2 regions of the Brevibacillus sp. SAFN-007a genome follow, and region 2 is predicted to be linked to the other one. Evidence: predicted binding sites of a transcription regulator. Region 2 holds the regulator's gene; the other holds the start of a gene.
What was found. Region 2 encodes Rex, which represses fermentation and respiration genes when NADH is low (regulators of the CRP and FNR family bind a similar motif). Its sites were predicted from a motif close to TTGTGAAATATTTCACAA; they were not measured.

Region 1 (4,750 bases), 520 kb from region 2:
CAATGGGTACGAAAGAAATTCTTATCGACTTGGGTGAATGTGATGGGGGACGAGCGGAGGCTGTTTACGCATCAGACCGACCAGCTGTTGGCCGTACTGAACCGGCAGCGGCATGACTGGTTGAACCACGTTCAGGTTCTGCTCGGCTATTTGCATATGAACCGTACTGAGCAGGGAGAGGCGCATCTGAAACGCATCGCGCAGATGGCGATGCAGGAATCCATGATCGCCCGTTTGAATAGCTCCCTGTTGTCCGTCTTCTTCTTGACATTCAATGCGCTGAACAAGGAAATGCTTTTGGAAGTAGACGTGTGCAATGATGTGGATCTCACGCGAATAGCTTTGGACGAGCAGCACTTGTTTCAGTTGGTGTCAGAGATATTGTGCACAGTGAACGATCATGTGGACCAAGATGGCTACGAGCCAGCCAGTATGCACGTAAGCTTGCAGGCGGACCAACGAGGCGTTCATTTTCGTTTTGACCTGGCCGGAGAGCTGAATGCATCCGGAATGGAAAAATTGGAAAAGCTGATACGGGATAGCGAACAAAGTACGGTGGAGGTCACCGAGTGGATACATACGAAAGACGAATGGGTTCTGGACTTATTGATCCCATTCGCGCAAGGAGAGAGGTGACACCATGTTTGTCGATCAGGTAAAAGTGTATGTAAAGGGCGGAGACGGTGGTAACGGAGCCGTTTCTTTTCGCCGGGAGAAGTACGTGCCGCTTGGCGGACCGGCAGGCGGCGATGGCGGAAAAGGCGGCGATGTCGTGTTTGAAGTCGATGAAGGACTGCGCACGCTCGTCGATTTCCGCTACCAAAGACACTTCAAGGCGCCGCGCGGAGAGCACGGACGCAACAAGTCGCAGCACGGAGCCGGGGCGGAGGATCTGATCGTCCGCGTACCGCCGGGCACGACCGTCATCGATGATGATACAAAAGAGGTCATCGCCGATCTTGTGGAGCACGGCCAGCGCGCCGTCATCGCCAAGGGCGGGCGCGGCGGACGAGGGAATATCCGTTTTGCCAATGCGTCCAATCCGGCGCCGCATATTTCGGAGAACGGAGAACCGGGGCAGGAGCGCTACATCGTCATGGAGCTGAAGCTGATTGCCGATGTCGGTCTGGTTGGGTATCCGAGTGTAGGAAAATCCACGCTGCTTTCCAGTGTGACAGCGGCGAAGCCCAAAATCGCAGCGTACCATTTTACGACGCTGACGCCGAATCTGGGCGTTGTAGATTTGGGCGAGCAGAGCTTCGTCATGGCTGACTTGCCCGGTCTGATTGAAGGCGCACACGAAGGCGTGGGGCTGGGGCACCAGTTCCTGCGGCACGTAGAGCGCACGCGCTTGATTGTTCACGTCATCGACATGGCCGGGGTGGATGGACGCGATCCGTACGAGGATTACTTGCAGATCAACCGCGAGCTGAAACTCTACAACCTGAAGCTGGAGGAGCGCCCGCAAATTATCGCTGCCAACAAGATGGACCTGCCGGAAGCGGCGGAAAACCTGCGGCGCTTCCAGGAAAAAGTACCGGATGCGAAAATATTCGAGATTTCGGCAGCGACCAGACAGGGCGTGCAGGAGCTGATGTACGCCGTGGGCGACATGCTTTCTGCGATTCCGGCCAAGCCGACGGTCGAGGAAGTCGTGGAAGCGGAAGAACGCGTGGTGTTCCGGGCGGAAAAAGAGCCGGAGCCATTTGCGATTACCCGCGATAACGATGTGTTCGTGGTCAGCGGCGAGAAAATCGAGAAGCTGGTGCGGATGACGAACCTCAACAGCTATGATGCCGCTCAGCGATTTGCGAGACAGATGCGCAGCATGGGCGTGGACGATGCCTTGCGCAGGCACGGTGCAAAAGACGGGGATACCGTTCGGATTGGCAAATTAGAGTTTGACTTTGTGGAGTGACAAACATGATTGATATCCCATCCCTTACCCCTTTCATGGCGGACAAACGCTTCCAACGCGGTGCTACTTTGCCGATGATGATCGCAAGACAGGTCCAGGCGCCCATTCAAGTCATGGTAGAGCATGTCAAAAGCAGTTATCTCGTTGTCTCGCTGGAGATGAAGGCGGAGGCCAGAGCCGAACTGCTCGGATCAACAGTACGTGTTCGGTGGGAATCGGATGCGGCGGTGAACACGATTGATCTGGAGGTCATTTCAGAAGAGACGGTGTGGCCCATCAAGCTGTTGGCGATGGTTCCGGTCAGCGTCGGCGTCGAAATTGTGCCAAGCCGCAAGCAGGAGCCTCTCTCTCCGGGAATCGACATCCGTGTCCCGTACAAGGTGATGGGAGCAAGACCGATCGAGGAAAAAGGGGAGGCTGTGCTGCTGAAATTTTCCCCCACAAGGCTGATTCTCGGAACAGAAGGCTACGTGGCGAAGGGAGAGTTTCTCCACCTCTCGTTCACGGTTCCGTCGACCGGCCAGGAAATCGTCACGATGGCCAAAATCGTGGAGAAAACCTTCGACGACAAGCAGACCGTGATCGAGTTGATTTTTACGGATATCAATGATAAACATCACCAAGTCCTCAAAGAGTATTATAAATCTCTCGCGTCTGCCGCTTCTTCCTAAGGAAGCGGTTTTTTTCCTTTGCTGTTCCGGCGAAGAAAGTATATAGTAGAATACGTAGAGTTCTGAATCGAGCCTGTTCACTTGGTGAATTTGTTTTGTGCGCTTTCCTGAATATCACTTTGTGAAATCTTGCACTTTTTGATTCTTCCACGCTGTTGTACATTTCGCTTTGTGAAAAATGTTACAAGCACACACTTGTTTGTCGGTATTTGGGGAGAATGGCGGCCGTTACTCGTATGAACAGGCATCGAGAAAGAAGGCCTCTATCCCAAAGCAAAGGAGGACGTTTTTTCATGTCTCAAGCAACCACGCACCCAGCTCATGCTGAAGTAGCCAGCACCAGCACCGCTACCCTGGCCCCTCAGCAAAAGGATGTACTCGATCAGCTGATGAAGCCGGAAGTTCAAGAATCGTTGAATGTATTGGTGGCAAACCTGCCGAAGCTGGCCGAGATGACAACCATCCTCACCAAAACGTACGACCTGGTACAAACCGTAGCCAACGACGAAGTGCTCATCGACGACATCAAGAACGGCATGAAAGAGTTCGTAAAACCGATCTCTGACAAGGCAAAAGGCATCGCACAGGCGGCGATCGAAGCCAACGACCGCGCGCACGCAGAGGAAGCTACCATTGGTTTGTTTGGCATGCTCAAAATGCTGAAGGACCCGAACGTACAAAAAACATTGCGTTTCGCCCAGGCATTCCTGGACGTTTTGGCCGAGCGCGAGCAGCAAAAACGCGAATCACGATAACCAACGAGAGACAAGGACGGAGGATTGGGCATGGCGAAGCATATTCTCATTTTGGGCGGCGGCTACGGCGGATTGCTGTCCGCTTTGGCTGCACGCAAATACATGACGGCGGAAGAAGCGGAAATCACGCTTGTGAACCGTTTTCCTACTCACCAGATCATTACGGAGCTGCACCGCCTGGCAGTAGGAAACCTGTCTGAGCAAAACGTGGCGCTGCCGCTGGAAAGACTGTTGCGAGGCAAAGACATCAACCTCGTGATTGATACCGTGGAAAAAATCGGTCTCGAATCGCAGCGCGTGACGCTGGCGAGCGGCGAGTCCATCAAATACGATGCGCTGGTGATTGCGCTGGGCAGCGAAACGGCATTCTTCGGCATTCCTGGCCTGCAAGAGTACAGCTTCACGCTGAAATCCGTAGAGGAAGCAAACCGTCTGCGTGCGCACCTCGAAGAGCGCGTAGCTGCATACAGCAAGAGCAAAAACAAAGCCGATGCCACCTTCGTGGTTGGCGGTGGCGGTCTGACCGGGATCGAGCTGGTTGGCGAATTTGCAGACATGCTGCCGGACCTGTGCCGCAAATACGGCGTTGATTTTGCGGATCTGTCCATCTATTGCGTAGAAGCAGGACCATCCATCCTGGCAGGCTTTGCCCCTGATCTGGTAGAGCGTGCGAAAACAAGCCTGGAAAAACGCGGCGTCCAGTTCCTGACGGGCGTTCCTGTAACGGAAATGAAGGAAACCACTGTGTGCCTGAAAGACGGCCGCACCATCGAAACCAAAACCATGGTGTGGACAGGCGGCGTACAAGGCAACCGCGTAGTGGCGGAATGCGGCATTGAAGTGAACCGCGGTCGTGCAACGGTTACCGAATACCTGCAATCCACTTCTCATCCGGAAGTCTTCCTCGCGGGCGACAGCGCGATCGTGATGGGACCAGAAGGCCGCCCGTACCCGCCGACTGCTCAATTGGCATGGCAAATGGGCGAAGTAGTGGGCTACAACCTGTTCGCACACTTCAACGGGTCCAAAATGGACACGTTCAAGCCAGTATTCTCCGGTACGCTGGGAAGCCTAGGCCGCAAAGACGCCATCGGAACGATCGGCGCAAGCCAACTGAAGCTGAAAGGCTTGCCTGCTACCTTGATGAAGGAAGCGAGCAACGTGCGCTACCTGACGCATATCAACGGCCTCTCCGCGCTGGCCTACTAATTTCTTTCATACGAGTAACACGCATGAACCCGGGATCTGGTATCCCGGGTTTTCGTCTGAGTAGCCGATTACTTGTTGCCGCTCGGGTCTTCGACGATGTTCGGCGATTGCGCCATTTTTTTGCCCCGCAGGTCAGCGCCAAACTGCTCCAGATTGCCTGGCTTACCCGCCGGGTGATTGTTGCGACGCTCCGATTT
Region 2 (4,750 bases):
TTGTCATCTCCATTGCGTCAACTGTCGCACACACCCACACTGCATTTTCGCCATCATCCCCTGACAGAGCTGTGGCGAAAATGAGCACGGCACGATGTAGTACCCATATTCCCCTACCTACACCTACACTCCCTTACTCCTGTCCCACACCAGACAGGAGCCTTTTACCGTTTCAACTGCTGGAACACGCGGTTTGCTTCGTAAATCGCACGCTCTTCGTCGATTGTGAGCAGCTTGTGGTTGCGCATCAAAAATTTTCCTGCCACAATCGTATCTTTGACGTCACGGCCATTGGCGGCGTAGACGACATGGGAAATCGGCTCATGGGCCGGGTGGAAATGAGCTTGATGGCTGTCGAGAACGATCAGGTCAGCCTGTTTGCCTACCTCGATGCTGCCGAGCGTATCGGCCTGGAATACGCCGTCTGCGCCGTAGCGTGTCGCCATGCGCAGCGCTTGCTCGGCCGGCACCGCAACCGGATCGTTGTTTACGCCTTTGTGCAAAATCGCCGCGAGCTTCAGTTCTTCAAACAGGTTGAGGTTGTTGTTGCTCGCCGAGCTGTCCGTGCCAAGCGAGACGCTCACGCCTTTTGCCAGCATTTTCGGCACAGGCGCAACACCGCTCGCCAGCTTCAGGTTGCTCACGACGTTATGGGAAACTTTCACTTGATAGTTTGCCAAAATGTCAATCTCTTCATCCGTCAAATGTACGGCGTGCGCAACCAGCGTCGGACGCTTGAACATGCCGAGCTTCTCCAGGTGAGCGACCGGACGCAGCCCGTAGTCTTTCTCGTTTTGCCCGACTTCCCAGGCCGTCTCGGACATATGGATGTGCAGCGGCAAAGACAGCTCGTCCGCTTTTTCGATGATTTGCGTGATGAATTCCGGCGAGCACGTATACGGAGCATGCGGCGCCATCATGACGGTGATGCGGCCATCCGCCTGATTGTGCCATTCTTTGGCAAACGCAGTCGCGTCGCGGAGCTTGGCTTGTCGCTCTTCTTCGGAGCACAGGCCGATCATGCCCCGGCAGAGGCGAGCGCGCATGCCGGACGCTTCTACCGCTTTGGCTACCTCATCCATGTGATCGTACATATCCACGAACGTCGTGGTCCCCGTGCGGATCATCTCGATCAACGACAGCTGGGTTCCCCATTTGACGGAGTCGGCCGTAAATTGCGCTTCCAGCGGCCACATTTTTTCTTCCAGCCACTGCTGTAGCGGCAAATCGTCCGCATAGCCGCGCAGAAGCGACATGCCCGCGTGTCCGTGCGTATTGATCAGACCCGGCAGAATGAAGTCGCCTTTTTGGTCGATGACTTCATCGTAGCCGGCGTCGGAAAGATCTTCCGGCGTCGGTCCTACATACGTGATCTTGTCGCCCTCGAAGGCGACCGCTCCATCGTGGATCACTTCATTCTGGTCGTTGACGGTAATCACTGTTGCATGGATGAGGATGGTCTTTTTCATGGTTACACTCCATTCTTACGTTAAGTAATAGGCCAGGCTCTGCAAATTGGATGTCACATCCGCATAGTGAATGCGCACATCTTTGTTTGCGCGAATTGTCGTAGGAGCAAAATTCAAAATTCCCTTGATACCCGCTTGAGTCAACTGATCACATACGGATTGCGCAGCCGACGCTGGGACGGTAATAATCGCCAGCTTGATTTCTTTCTCGGCGATCGTATCCGCCAGCTCGTGCAACGGCTGGATCGGGATGCCCGCCACGACTTTTCCCAGCTTGCCGGGATCATTGTCAAAAATGGCCGCAATCCGCATGTTATCTTTCAAATAAGCGTTGTAATTGCTGATCGCATGCCCCAAATGGCCGGCTCCTACCAGCGCGACGCGAACTTCCTCTGTCAGCTTCAAAATTTGACGTATTTTTTCTACCAGGTAATTGACGTCGTAGCCAATCCCCTTTTTCCCGAAATCGCCAAAGGTAGCCAGATCTTTTCGGATTTGGGCTGGATTCACATCCAGATTTTTGCCCATTTGCTGGGAGGAAACAGTGGTCACCCCGTTTTGCTGCAAATAGCTGAGGTAACGCAGATAAATCGGCAAACGGCGGACGACCGCTTCCGAAATTTTTTCGTGTTTTGCCACGTTCGGTCTTCCCCCTATTTCTTTTGCTTGTCACTTCCTGCAAATGGTCGTCCACGCGACGAGCAGCAGCCAGGCCCGCTTTTTTCCATAACCATTATTTTATCACCGAAATCCTCGCTAGACTATGGCTTCCTGTCAGGAATCTGACAAAGATTGCCTGCTAAGAAATGGGGCAATCCGCTCGCGCAGTGTCGGCCAGGAGCCGGTTTCCACCTGGAACGGCGGGAGGGACTGCAAAAACGAACGGCCGTAACGCGATTCGACGACACGCGTATCGAATACGACCACGACGCCGCGATCCAGATGATGACGGATCAAGCGCCCGACCCCTTGCTTGAACAAAAGGACAGCCTGCGGAAGCGATAGCGACATGAACGCGTTTTTTCCCTCTGCCTTGAGCGATTCGGCCCGTCCCTGGTAGACAGGGTGATTCGGCGGCGCAAACGGCAGCCGCACGATGACCAGACTGCTCAGCCACTCGCCCTGAATGTCCACGCCTTCCCAAAAGCTGCTTGTTCCGAGCAGCACGCTCCTCTCCAACGTCTGGAACAAGCGTACCAGCTTGCTGCGATTGTTGCTGTCAATGCCGTGTCCAAACAGCGTATACGGCTCCGCTTCCTCGGCCAGCCGCTCCTTCATGGCCTGGTACACCAGCCGCAGCATGGAGTGCGAGGTGAACAGGATCAAGGTTCTGCCCTTCGACGCGACGACGACATCGACACACCCCTGGACAATCGCATCGAGGTACGCCTGGTCGCTGTCTTTGCCCGGCGACGGAAAATCGGACGGAATCAGCAAAAGCCCCTGTTCCTCGTACCGGAACGGAGATGGCAGCGCCAGCGTGCGCACCCGTTCGGCGGGAAGCTTGTCCAGTCCAAAGCGGTTCATGACGTAAGAGAAGCTGTTTTTCACGGTCAAGGTCGCGGAAGTCATGATTAGGCTTCGCTTTTGCGAAAAAAGCGGCTCGGCGAGCGAATCCGCCACGTTCAGCAAGGCCGCCGATAAATGCACCTGTTTGCGGTTCGAACGCGACTCGACTTCCATCCAGTAGACGTATTCGTCGTCTTGATCGAGCAAAAAGAAATGCATCAGCTCCATCACCTGCTGCCACTCCTTCACCAGCCCGAACAAATCGGTCTGCAGGCTGCGGAGGGAAAAAGGCGGCTTCTCCTCCTGAGGGACGATCCTCAGTATTTGCTCCAGCACCACAGCGAACGCCGTCATCTGCTCCAGCAGCTTTTTCGTCACCTTGCGGATTTTCTCATGCTTTCCGGTGAAGGAGGCTTCGCGGTAGCGCACCGTTTCCCGGCCGGCATCCGTCGTCTCTTCTGCGCGATCCGCTGCCCATGCAAACAGAAGCTGCGTCCATTGCTGCGCTTTTTCTCGCATGGAAAGAGACAGCTTTTTGCATTCACCGAGGGGAGCAGACAGCTCCTGGGTAACGCCGGGCTGCCAGCTTTCCAGTTCCGCTGCGAAGCGTGCAATCGGACCGTCTTCCTCCGCAGAAGCGCGATCGAGCAAAAACAGCACGTGGGTGGTCGTCAGCTGCTTGCCCAAATGCTGGGTAGCGGCATCCTCCAGATGATGCGCCTCGTCGATGATCGCGACCTCGTAGGGCGGCAAAATCCGGTTCTCCGCTTGCAGGTCGCTAAGGAACAGGGCGTGGTTGACAATCAGGACATCCGCTTCCTTTGCCCGCTCTTTCGCCTGGAAGTAGTAGCAGCGGCTAAACCACGGACAGGCGCGGTTCAGGCACGAGCTGGTGTCGCTTTTTACTTGTTGCCACAAAAGCTGTCCGCTCGGCGGCATGCTCAGCTCCTCCACATCGCCTGTCTCGGTCTGGGTCAACCAGATGAGCAGTTGTCCCTTCGCCAGCCTCATCTCCTGGCTGCTGCCCTCCACCGGCTCTTCCAGCGCCTGTTCGAGCTTGCGCAGGCACAAGTAGTTGCCCCTGCCCTTGAGCGTGGCAGCCGTAAAGGAAAACGGCAGCGACTCCTGCAAAATCGCAATCTCCTTGTGAAGCAGCTGCTCCTGTAGCTGGATCGTGTTCGTACTGACCACCAGCTGTTCCCGATTCTGATGCGCCCAAATGATGCCTGGCAGCAAGTATGCCAGCGACTTGCCCGTGCCCGTGCCTGCCTCCACCAGAAGATGCACGCCATCTTGCATCGCATCAAAAACAGCATGCATCATCGCTTCCTGGGCTTCCCGCCGCTGGAAGCCGCTCATGCTCGCCTGCATCTGTCCCTTGTCGTCCATGAGCTTCTCCAGTTGCTCGCCGAATGCCTTTGCCCAAAGGAGCTCGTTTTGGGGACGCTGGAAGCTCACTTTGCCCTTTTCCTTGCGCGCTTTTAAGGCCAACTGGCGATAGACGTCCCACAGTTGCGTCTTTCCCTCTGCGGGCTTGGCCCCAAGCACGGGCAGCTCCGCGAGCTTTTCCATCTCCACGTGCCGCAAAAGAACGCTGATGTCCGAGCGAAACGACGAAACCAACATGTGCAGCCGTTGAATGGTCACAAGCGGCAATTGCTGCAAAATCTCGAGCAAATGCAAAAACACCTTGGCCGTTGCCAGCGCGTCACTGTCCGCCTGATGGGGATGGTCGTGCTCGATCCCAAGCTCGGACGCCAACTCGCTGAGCC

Region 1: ACTHO6_RS00535 (DUF1641 domain-containing protein) is a predicted target of Rex. The motif match lies at 2,759-2,776, and genes of this name have one in related genera.

The regions. Positions count from the first base shown of each region.
Region 1 covers NZ_JBQCKK010000001.1:108,836-113,585, forward strand. Annotated here, with positions in the region: gene ACTHO6_RS00520 (Spo0B C-terminal domain-containing protein) at 43-636, shown strand; gene obgE (GTPase ObgE) at 641-1,918, shown strand; gene ACTHO6_RS00530 (PilZ domain-containing protein) at 1,924-2,589, shown strand; gene ACTHO6_RS00535 (DUF1641 domain-containing protein) at 2,883-3,344, shown strand; gene ACTHO6_RS00540 (NAD(P)/FAD-dependent oxidoreductase) at 3,375-4,553, shown strand; gene ACTHO6_RS00545 (hypothetical protein) at 4,622-4,750, opposite strand, start outside.
Region 2 covers NZ_JBQCKK010000001.1:631,276-636,025, reverse strand. Annotated here, with positions in the region: gene ACTHO6_RS03270 (amidohydrolase) at 165-1,469, opposite strand; gene ACTHO6_RS03265 (redox-sensing transcriptional repressor Rex) at 1,485-2,108, opposite strand; gene dinG (ATP-dependent DNA helicase DinG) at 2,244-4,750, opposite strand, start outside.